2 regions of the Bacillus sp. JJ722 genome follow, and region 2 is predicted to be linked to the other one. Evidence: riboswitches for the same ligand, from Rfam matches in the RefSeq annotation. Region 2 holds a riboswitch; the other holds the start of a gene.

Region 1 (5,734 bases), on a different contig from region 2:
TATCAAAACGGGTACATCGTTTTCATCAATTGTAGAGCAACACGGTGACTTTGAAGATATGATCATCCGCACTAGCGGTATTTCTGCAGAAGATGTCGTTATTGCAAATGTTTATGATGATATGACATCATTGCCAAGTACTGAGCAGATCGCAGCAATTATCATAACTGGCTCGCATGCAATGGTCACAGAGCGGGAAGAGTGGAGCATTCAATTAATGCAATGGCTACGTGATATAAGGTATATGCAAATACCTACGTTAGGCATTTGCTATGGTCATCAATTAATTGCAGAAGCTTTTGGTGGAAAAGTTGGCGATCATCCGAAAGGAATGGAAATTGGTACAACGAAAATACAATTAACCGAAGAAGGAAGTCAGGATCGTTTATTAGCTATCCTTCACGATACGTTCTATGGGCATGTTACTCATAGACAAACGGTTCTTGAACTCCCTAAGGAAGCTCGGGTTCTTGCATATAATCAATTCGAACCGTATCATGCTTACGTGATTGATAATCATATTTGGGGAATACAGTTCCATCCAGAATTCTCGGAAGAAATTATGCGTGTGTACATTGATCAACAGCAAGAAAAGCTGTTAGCCGAAGGCCATTCGATTCGGGCATTACATCAATCAGTTTGTGACCATCCTTTTGGAAGATTTCTACTAGATCATTTCATTAACTTAACAGAATTGCATGTAACGAGTCCATCTATTGGTTGGACGATATTTGCTAATACAGGAGAGTAAAAGATTAATTATATAAGAATAGTAATGATGAGTACTTCACTAGTAAAAAAAGCATTAGATTTATCGAAACAAAAGAGGAATCGAGTATGTAAATCCGTTTCTTAGCATCTATATTCATGTCTGACAGCAGAGAACAATGACTAAGTATTGTGGGTTATCGTTGAAGTGGAGTGAAAGGCTGTTGTAAGGCTAGAATCATTAAACTGATGAATTTGAAGCGGCTATACACCGAACAGTCGCTCACCGTTTCAATGAAAATGGATTATGATACATTTGTGCTATTCATTTAGATGAATGTTATAAAATATATTAGCATAATTTATCTGAATAGTACAATAAAATATCCTTGACATTCAATGATAAAGAACTTACTGTTTAACATAAGAATCGAATATGTAGCTAGGGGTGCCTTTTTGGCTGAGAGATGATTATTTCATTAACCCTCAATACCTGATCTGGATCATACCAGCGTAGGAAAGCATGTACTCTTTATCTTTATCAAGTTTATGAGGATAAGAAGCTATTTTCCTATGTGGAGAATAGCTTTTTTTACGTAGAAAAGCGTTTTCCATGCAATTCGTTTCTTATGTAGTTCGTAATTCAAGGAGATGATTCATTGAGAAACTATGGCGTAGCAACTTTAACGATTGCAGGTTCTGACTCGTCGGGTGGAGCGGGGATTCAAGCAGATTTAAAAACATTCGCTGCCATTGGTACGTATGGTATGAGCGTTATTACAGCTGTAACAGCTCAAAATACACAAGGAGTATCTTTAGTAGAGGACTTGAGCGCGGAAATGGTACAAAGACAAATACAAGTAGTTCTAGATGATATTCCTCCACAAGCGATTAAGATTGGCATGGTATCAAGTGCAGAGATTATAAAAGTCATTACAGAGACGTTAGTACAATATGATGTGCCATATTTAGTTGTTGATCCAGTTATGGTATCAAAAAGCGGTTGTGCACTTCTAGCCAGCGAAGCAAAAGAAGCGCTTATGTCAAAGCTAATACCAATGGCTTTCATTGTAACTCCAAATATTCCGGAAGCAGAAGAAATAACAGGTATGAAAATTAGTTCTTTAGAGGACATGAAGAAAGCAGGTCAAATAATACGTTCATTAGGACCTCAATACGTTTTAATAAAAGGTGGACATTTAACAGGGGATGCCACTGACATATTAATTGGTGAGCGTGGAATTGAATTTTATTACAACGAACGATTAAATAATCTGAATACCCATGGAACAGGTTGTACACTTTCATCGGCTATTACCTCTTATTTAGCTTTAGGTTATAACGTAGAAGAAGCGGTAGCGAAAGGGAAGAAATATATCACAGAGGCAATTCGATATAGTTTTCCAATTGGCTCGGGAATTGGTCCAGTTCATCATTTTTATCAATTCGAAGGAGAAAAAGTAAATGGGAATTCATAAAATGAGCGGTTTAGTTAATGAAGTAATTAAGCACAATCCTTTGATTTTGCATTATACAAATGAAGTAACCATCAATGACTGTGCAAATGCAACACTTGCGATAGGCGCTAGTCCAATTATGGGTGATGCCATTGAAGAAGTGGCGGACTTAATTACCATTAGCGACGCGGTTGTTCTTAATATTGGTAAGATGCATTCCACGCAAATTCCCGTATATTTAGAAGCTGGTAGAATTGCAAATTCATTGCAGAAACCACTTGTTTTAGATCCAGTAGGTGTATTTGCAAGTAAGCAAAGAACAAAATTTGTTGAAGAAATCATGAGTAAAGTGAAATTTGATGTTATTAAAGGTAATTCGGCTGAAATATTGTCTATGGCTGGGTTAGAAGCAAACGGAAAAGGCGTAGATGCATCTGATGATATAGAAATTGATGTAAGTAAATTACAGAATTTTGCGAAATATATTCAAACGACGATTGCTGCGACTGGAAAAATAGATTTTATAACGGATGGTGAAAGAACGATTCAAATCCATAATGGTTCACCTAAGTTAAAGTCAGTAACTGGAACAGGTTGCATGACAGCTAGTTTAGTAGGAAGTTACTTAGGTGTAACAAATGATTCCTTCAAAGCAGCAACAATGGGTGTGTTGTCCATGTCACTAAGTGGGGAGTTAGCCAATCATAACGATCCAGCAATCGGGACATTTAAAGTGCAGTTGTTTGATGAAATGTACCGATTAAATACAGAAGTAATAGAAAACTATGCAAAGGTGGAAATGCTATGAATTTAACAGATGTTTTATTACAGCAATCTAAACAAATTTGGACTGATTACTTACAGCATCCGTTTATTACAGAGATGGGAAACAATACATTAGACCGTAAGAAGTTTGAGCATTATTTAATTCAAGATTATTTGTATTTAAAGGAATATTCGAAAGTGTTTTGTATGGGAATGATTAAGTCTAAAACAATTGAAGATATGCGATTTTTTCATCAAGCAGCGGGCGGTACATTTGAATATGAAACAGCTGTTCATATTAATTATTTAAAGGGGTTCGGCTATTCAATTGAAGAGCTAGAGCAGCAAGAAGTGGAGCTAACAACGGAAAGTTATACAAGTTATATGCAAGGTGTCTGTTTAAAAGGAGATTTGAAAGAAATCGTGGCAGCGGTGCTCCCTTGTATCTGGAGCTATAACTATATTGGTCAGCATATTGTTGAAAATTACGATATTGATGAAAATCATTTTTATAAGCAATGGATTGACTCTTATAGCGGAGAAGAATTTACTCAACTAAATGTTGTATGGATTGAGTACTCTAATCGATTATTTGCTGATAGTTCTCTAGAAGAACAAGCTAAATTATGTGAGATATTCAAGAAAGCGAGTCTCTATGAATTACATTTCTGGGACATGGCGTATGAAGAAGTGGCAGAGGTTGTGAAGTAAGGAGGAGTCAATTTGTTTCAACAAAATAAAGAATTGTATCTAGTGACAGATTCAAAAATTTTAGAGGGAAGGATTTTTCTTTCATGCATAGAAGCAGCTTTGCGGGGTGGCGTTAAAATCGTTCAATTGAGAGAAAAGCATTGTTCGGGTCGAGAATTTTTGGAAAAAGCAATTGCGTTAAGAGAATTAACTCATAAATACGGGGCTCATTTTATCGTTAATGATCGGATTGATATTGCCCAACTGGCGGACGCTGATGGTGTACATATTGGTCAAAGTGATATTACAGTAGCGGGTGTTCAAAAATTAATGGGCAATGATAAAATCATCGGAGTTTCGGTTAATGATGTTGAGAAAGCCTTACAAGCACAGCGTGAAGGGGCAGATTATATCGGTGTAGGAGCGATGTTTTTAACAACTACGAAGGAAAATGCACGTACAATTGATATGGGAATGCTTCAATCGATACGAGAAGCTGTCGATATTTCAATTGTGGCAATAGGTGGAATCAAATTGAACAATTTGGATGAAATAAATCTTCAATACGTAAATGGAGTTGCTGTTGTTTCTGCCATTTTAGGTGAAGAGGATATATATGGTGAAACAAAGAAATGGGTTCACCGATTAGGTTAGGATGTAATAAAAAACGTTCATTGAGATATTATGAACGTTTTTTGATGTTTCGAAGCATATTAATTTAAAAGTAGCTATAATAAAAATATGTTACTATGACATATTTTTTTAGGAGTGGCTAGAATGAGCAACATGAAAATTTTAATTGTAGAAGATACGGAAACTCTGCGAAATGAGTTGAAAGAGTTTTTATCGAATTATGGTTATGCTGTAGAAGCGCCAAATGATTTTCAAAATATCATGCAATATGTGAATCAAGAAGATGTTCACCTTATTTTATTAGATATTAATCTGCCTGTCTTTGATGGCTATTATATTTGTAGAGAAATTCGTAAAACGTCTCAAGTACCAATCATTATTGTAACGAGCAGAGATAATGAGGTAGATGAGTTAATGAGTATGAATCTTGGGGCAGATGATTTTGTGACAAAACCGTATAATACACAAATCCTTTTAGCACGTATAGAATCAGTATTAAAGCGTACATACGCTAAGCAAGAAGCATCCATTTTAAATTATGGCGCTTTAAAATTAGACTTATCGAGCGGCTCGATTTCTCATCAAAATCAACTTGAGGAATTAACAAAGAATGAATTGAAAATATTGCATTGCTTGATGAAGAACAAAGGTAAGATTGTATCTAGAGAAGAATTAATGGAATATTTATGGTCATCAGATTTGTTTATTGATGACAACACACTATCTGTAAATATTACTAGATTGCGTAAAAAAATTGAGGGTATCGGTATGGAAAATCCTATCGAAACAAGACGAGGTCTTGGGTATATTATGTCATGAAGTTAAGAGACTATATGAAAGAAAGAGCTGTTTTTTTGATTGGTAATGTAGTTTTATTTATCTTCGTGGCAATCTTTCTATGGTTAATAAAAGTACAAGGCGTAGTCATAGTCATCGTATGGTTTGGCTGGTTTGGTCCATTAGCCATTTCATATATATCAGATTTTGTGAAGAAAAAAAGATTCTACGGTACGTTGGAGACTAATTTAGAAACATTAGATCAAAAGTATTTGTTGTCTGAAATTATGGAAGAGCCAGGTTTTCTCGAAGGACAAAAGGTTTATGATATTTTAAAAACGACAGATAAACAAATGCATGAGCATGTAAATAGCTATAAGAATAAGCAAACTGAATACCGAGAGTATATTGAAGCATGGGTACATGAAATTAAAACACCGATTGCAACAAGCAAGCTTATGCTAGAAAATCAAAAAAATGAAGCTACTAAAGGTGTTATAGAAGAACTAAATAAGATAGAAGATTATGTAGAGCAAGCTCTATATTATGCGCGCAGCAATAGTGCTAGTAAAGATTATCTTGTGAAAGAATTTGATTTAAAGGCATGTGTTTCAAAAGTCATTAAACGTAATGCCAAGTCATTCATACATAAGAAAATACAGCTTGAATTAGCTGAAATGGATGAGGTCGTATTTAGTGATGAA
Region 2 (5,993 bases):
GGGATCGCCTAATCCATTAGAAACCGATACGTTTCTTTACTTAGGAATCCCCCACTTCAACGAAAGTGATTTTCTTTCGTAAGTGGTGGGTAGTTCAATTATGGTAATATGAATAAAGTTTAAGTTGGATAGATTTTATGGAGGTTATTATGAAAAAAGTCGCTGTAATACAGGATTTATCATCTTTTGGAAAATGTTCATTAACAGCTGCAATTCCAGTTCTTTCGGTAATGGGGGTGCAGGCATGTCCTTTACCAACTGCTATATTGTCTGCACAAACAGGTTATCCAAGTTTTTTTTGTGAAGATTTTACTTCCAAAATGCAATATTTCGAAGAGGAATGGAGTAAACTTGATGTAACCTTTGATGGAATCTACACCGGCTTCGTAACTGGCCGAGAGCAAATTGATAATATTTTTCGTTTTTTAGATAAATTTCATACAAAAGAAACCATTTTGCTTGTTGATCCGGTGATGGGGGATATAGGTGAGGCTTATAAACTTTTTACAGAAGAATTACTAGTGCGAATGAGAGAACTGGTGAAATGTGCAGATGTGATTACACCAAATGTAACGGAGTGCTGTCTATTAACCGGATTATCTTATGAAAAACTACATAGCTATGTAAATGAAAGGGATTTTATCGAAGCGTTAGAAGAAGCTGGAAAGACATTGCAGCAAGAAACTGATGCTAAGGTAATCATCACTGGTGTGAACCCACCGTCAATAGATACGGATAAGCAGTTTATCGGTAATATGTATTTGGATGGGAATAAAACCTTTTATGGCGCAATGCCGTACAATGGTAAAAGTTATTCTGGTACGGGTGATTTATTTGCCTCTGTCATAATGGGAAGTATGATGCGGGGAGAGGACCTAGAAAAATCTGTACAGCTTGCAGAAGCATTTCTAACAGCAGCCATTACTGATACCTCCTTGGAGCAAATTCCTAAAGTAGAAGGAGTTAACTTCGAAAAATTCTTGAGAATGTTATTATAAAGGTTTTGGTTTCATGATTTTTGGGAGGAATCGTGTTGTTTGGTGTAAGTATTTATATTACTCCATATTATATGACTGCTATAGCAGCCTTCTATAATCCGACCTTACAAGAATCAAAACAGGATTTCGAACAATTAGAGCCTGTAGAATAATAAATAAATGACATTATTTTATGAAAAAATAAAATTATTTGTAAATTTATCTTGCATTAAAGTAAGTTCATGTTAAGATATATAATTGTAATTAACTCACTAGGGGTGTCTCATTAGAGGCTGAGATGGAACGATTTGTTTCGAACCCTTTGAACCTGATCTAGTTCATACTAGAGGAGGGAAGGTGGTTATAGGTGGAATCATTCTGTCCAATTCACCCCAACCTTCTATTATGAAAGTTGGGGTTTTTACGTTGTTGTCATTTTATATATTTGATCTACTAGGGGCGCCATTGGCTGAGAAGAACCCTTTGAACCTGATCTAGTTCATACTAGCGGAGGGAAGTAGGAATGAAGAATTTTTTTATTTCGTTCATTACCACTTCCCATATAGGAAGTGGTTTTTTTATTAGGAAATCTAATTATGAAAGGTTGGTGTGTACATGACTCTCGTGTTAAAAAATGTTTCTTATTCTTTTAAAAACGAAAAGAAGCAAGACAATAAAGTGATTGTCAATTTGAATATGGAGATTGCAGGAGGTGAGTTTGTCTCATTAATCGGTAAAAGCGGTACAGGTAAAAGTACCATTTTAAGATTAATTACTGGTCTCTTAAAGCAGGATGAGGGTGAAATATTAATCAATGGTACTCCTATTTCACTTGGAGATGTTGGTTATATGCCTCAGCGAGATTTACTGCTACCTTGGAGAACGATCATCGACAATATCATGCTAGTTTCAGAGATTAATAAGAATATACATCTCACAAAAGAGGAAGCGAGAAGTTGGCTGGAACGTGTCGGATTACTAGCATATGAGAATGCTCTTCCAAAGCAATTATCGGGAGGGATGAGACAGAGAGTTGCCTTTTTAAGAGCTTTGTTAACAGGCAAGGATGTATTATTGCTCGATGAACCATTCGGTGCACTTGATGCATTAACGAAAAAAGAGATGCAGTCATGGTTATTATCACTGTGGCAAGAGCTAAATAAAACAGTATTATTTATTACCCATGATTTAGAGGAAGCTTGTTTTTTAAGTGACAGAATCATTTTATTACATACTAATCAAACGATTGATGAAATTCCAGTAGAGATGAAACGACCACGCAAACCTGAAATACAACATGAAGAGAGTTTCGTTACTTTAAAGAAATACGTGGAGAATAGGATTGCTTATGAAATGTATTAAACAATGGTTCAAAACATATAGCTTGTTTCTTATATTTATTTTTACACTTTTCGTTTCAATAGAATGGGCTGTCCGTATAGAACTCATTCCGTCTTTTATCATTCCTGCACCTACTGGAGTTATTACGTTAATTATTGAAAACTGGAAGCCGCTACTCTTGGAGCATCTTCCGATTACGATGCTTGAATTTATTATAGGTTTTGTAATTGCTGTTATAGGTGGAATCACTCTTGGAGTTAGTATGTTTTATTCGAAAACGATTGAAAAAATGCTCTATCCAGCCATACTTATATCGCAAATGATTCCTATCATAGCACTGTCTCCAATCTTTGTCCTTTGGTTTGGTTATACCATTTGGAGCAAAGTGGCTGTTACAATCTTAATTTCATTTTTTCCTATTGTTGTCGGTACATATGATGGGTTGAAATCAAGCAATCAAGAATATGTGGATCTATTTCGCTCAATGGGAGCAAAACGATGGCATATTTTTCAAAAATTGCATATTCCGATGGCACTGCCTTCTTTTTTCTCTGCTTTGAAGCTCGCAATCGTTTATGCATTAGTAGGTGCAACAATTGGCGAATGGCTCGGAGCAAGTGAAGGGCTTGGTTATTATAGTCGACGAATGTCGGGGAATTTGAATGCCGAAGGGGTTTTTGCAGCAATCACGATTTTGACTTTACTTGGCATATTATTATTTGCACTTGTAACAACAATTGAAAAATACGTGATCCGATGGAAAAACGAATAGATGGGGTGGAAACTGAAATGAATAAAGTAAAGATGATTGGAATATCGCTAATTATTATGAGTCTCTTGCTTTCAGGTTGTTCTAGTAAAAGTAAAGAAAAAGGCTCGGAAGGACTTGAAGAAATTAGTATTATGCTAGATTGGTATCCAAATGCAGTACATTCAGCGATTTATACTGCCCAGGAAAAAGGATACTTTAAAGATGAAGGATTGGACGTGAAAATTGAAATGCCAGCAGATACGAATGATCCGTTAAAGCTTGCTGCTACTGGCAAGGTTGATTTAGCCATCAGTTATCAATCGCAACTACTATTATCACGCTCGGAAGATATTCCAGTTGTTTCAGTCGCTGCCCTTGTAAGACATTCACTCGATGCCATCATGTACAAAAAAGAAAGCGGTATTCAATCGCCAAAAGATTTGGAAGGGAAGAATATTGGCCATCCTTCATCCTCCGTCAGTGAAGCAACTGTGGGTTCGATGGTAGATTCTGTCGGTGGTGATAAAAGTAAAGTAAAGCTAACAGATGTTGGTTGGGATTTAATGTCTAGTCTAGCGACTGATCGAGTAGATGCCATTATTGGAGGTTACATCAATCACGAGCAGGTTCTCTTGCAAAAAGAAGGTTATAAAATAGACACTTTAAACTTAACTGATTATGGGATACCGGATAACTATGAATTGATTATCGTTACTGGTGAAAAAACGCTAGCGAAGAAAAAAGATGCGATTGAAAAGTTTTGGCGAGCTGTTACGAAGGGGCAACAAACTGTTAAAAAAGATCCAAATGCAGGTTTACAAATCTTATTGGATCATGAAAACGATAGCTTTCCATTAGATAAAGAGGTAGAAAAGGAAAGCCTACAAATTTTATTACCGTTAATGGAGGATGAAAATGTTCCATTTGGCTATCAAGAAGAAGATGTATGGCAAGATACCGCTAAATGGATGCTAGATTCAGGAGTTATTAAGGAAAAAGTAGATGTAAAAAATGCGTTTGTGAATATTGTATCCAATAAATAAAGCTAGGAGTGAAGGATATGCCAAATGTAAAAAAACTTACACTGACAGCCCTTATAGCGGCATTTACTAGTGTTTCGAGTAGTTTTATTTATATTCCCCTTGGATTTGCGAAGATTTTTCCGATACAACATTTAGCTAACCTGATATCTGCTGTATTACTTGGTCCATGGTATGCCGTTATGCAAGCGTTCCTCTCTTCTACGATCAGAAATATGTTAGGAACAGGGAGTTTGTTTGCTTATCCAGGAAGTATGATTGGCGCTTTTTTTGCCGCTATCCTTTATGCTAAAACAAAGAAGGTTAGCTTGTCTGCAATGGGAGAAGTAATCGGTACTGGCATTTTGGGTGCTTTGGCAACATATCCAATCGCTGTTCTCTTATTAGGTCAAGAAGCAACGCTATTTGGTTTGATTCCAGCATTTACAATTAGTTCCTTCACAGGGGCACTAATGGGATATGGGTTATTGAAGGTTTTGATTAGAAATAAAGTGTTGCTGACAACGTCAAAGGTTTAATACATTGTAAAAACCCAATAAATTAAATTTATTGGGTTTTTAAATTTTTATCTACTTAATTGCAACTTTATGAAGTATAAAATTATAAGATTTAGGAGGCTGTACTTCTAGATAGAAACTACCATTATAATATTCAAAGCTAGAAATCCTTCCTGGTGCAGTAGCTATTTTCGTGTTGTTTTTCCCATCTAACGTTATTCTATAGATACTTTGTTTATCTGCAAAGGAATTCTCCGTGTAATAAATATATTTGGAACCAATAAATGTACTAGACATATCTAAGGAAGAAATTTGCTTAATGTTTTTTCCATCTAAAGTCATTCGAAATAAATGTCTACTATCATCTGTATCTTTTTTATGAATGACTGCATAGATAAATCCATCTTTAATTATTACGGAATCAATATTAGATATATTCTTTAATAATAGAGTTTCCGTTTTTGATCCAACAATATTAACCTTTGAAAAATATTCCTTGTGACGAATGTCATACTCGTCGTTGCTTAAGGGAACATCGTAAACAAAATAAATCCAACCTTACCTTATTAATTTCCTTTTTTGATAATAGCAGGGATATTATCCCACCTAATCTTCGGGGGAACATATAAGTATTTCGCTTTATTATATGAGCTAATGCATTAAGAGCCGATACATGTAGCAGCATTCATATCACTATTCCTATGGCATTTCTAAGAGGCTATATTTCCTTTTTCTTTTATTGTGAAATAGAGTGAATAAACGTAGTTCTAAATAATGTTTGACTATTCAGTCATTAAAACATAAAATTATTGTCAAAATATTATGTTTTTTATAATTTCATTGAATCATAACATTGCATTGTAGATTATGAAAACACTCATCTCAAATTTTTGGTTAGGAAGTAGTCTCATATGAAAGTTGAGAAGGAAGAGGGGAGAAAGAATGATGAGGAAGAAATTATCACTATTATTCGCACTGTCTTTAACGATGATGTTGTTTTTGGCAGCTTGCGGAACAAGTGAAAAAAGCTCGGGAAATGAGTCAGAAGGTAAAGATGACGAAAAGGGTACTTTTAAAGTAGGGATGGAAGCTGGTTATGCTCCGTTTAATTGGACGCAAAATGATGATTCAAACGGTGGAGTGAAAATCGATGGCAATGCAGAATATGCAGGCGGTTATGATGTAGAAATCGCTAAGAAGATTGCTGACGGTTTAGGAAAAGAATTAGTTATTGTTAAAACGGAATGGGATGGACTAGTACCAGCATTAACTTCAGGGAAAATCGATGCGATTATCGCAGGTATGTCCCCGACAAAAGATCGAAAACAAACGATTGACTTTTCAGAAAATTATTACGAATCAGACTTGGTAATGGTAGTGAAAAACG

Evidence for each region. Region 2 has a riboswitch for thiamine pyrophosphate ahead of V7014_RS01860 (ABC transporter ATP-binding protein). Riboswitches for the same ligand answer to the same signal wherever they lie in the genome.
Region 1: it holds a riboswitch for thiamine pyrophosphate, as region 2 does, so the genes downstream of both, thiD (bifunctional hydroxymethylpyrimidine kinase/phosphomethylpyrimidine kinase) here and V7014_RS01860 (ABC transporter ATP-binding protein) in region 2, are expected to answer to the same signal.

What each region holds. Positions count from the first base shown of each region.
Region 1 covers NZ_JBALMO010000225.1:17,337-23,070, reverse strand. Annotated here, with positions in the region: gene V7014_RS22060 (glutamine amidotransferase) at 1-751, shown strand, start outside; TPP riboswitch at 1,143-1,245, shown strand; gene thiD (bifunctional hydroxymethylpyrimidine kinase/phosphomethylpyrimidine kinase) at 1,368-2,186, shown strand; gene thiM (hydroxyethylthiazole kinase) at 2,173-2,973, shown strand; gene tenA (thiaminase II) at 2,970-3,641, shown strand; gene thiE (thiamine phosphate synthase) at 3,654-4,274, shown strand; gene V7014_RS22035 (response regulator transcription factor) at 4,398-5,072, shown strand; gene V7014_RS22030 (sensor histidine kinase) at 5,069-5,734, shown strand, end outside.
Region 2 covers NZ_JBALMO010000009.1:52,610-58,602, forward strand. Annotated here, with positions in the region: partial or broken gene V7014_RS01850 (zinc ribbon domain-containing protein) at 1-12, shown strand, start outside; gene V7014_RS01855 (pyridoxamine kinase) at 150-998, shown strand; TPP riboswitch at 1,242-1,350, shown strand; TPP riboswitch at 1,423-1,510, shown strand; gene V7014_RS01860 (ABC transporter ATP-binding protein) at 1,593-2,339, shown strand; gene V7014_RS01865 (ABC transporter permease) at 2,326-3,090, shown strand; gene V7014_RS01870 (ABC transporter substrate-binding protein) at 3,108-4,112, shown strand; gene thiW (energy coupling factor transporter S component ThiW) at 4,130-4,627, shown strand; gene V7014_RS01880 (DUF5050 domain-containing protein) at 4,679-5,158, opposite strand; gene V7014_RS01885 (transporter substrate-binding domain-containing protein) at 5,552-5,993, shown strand, end outside.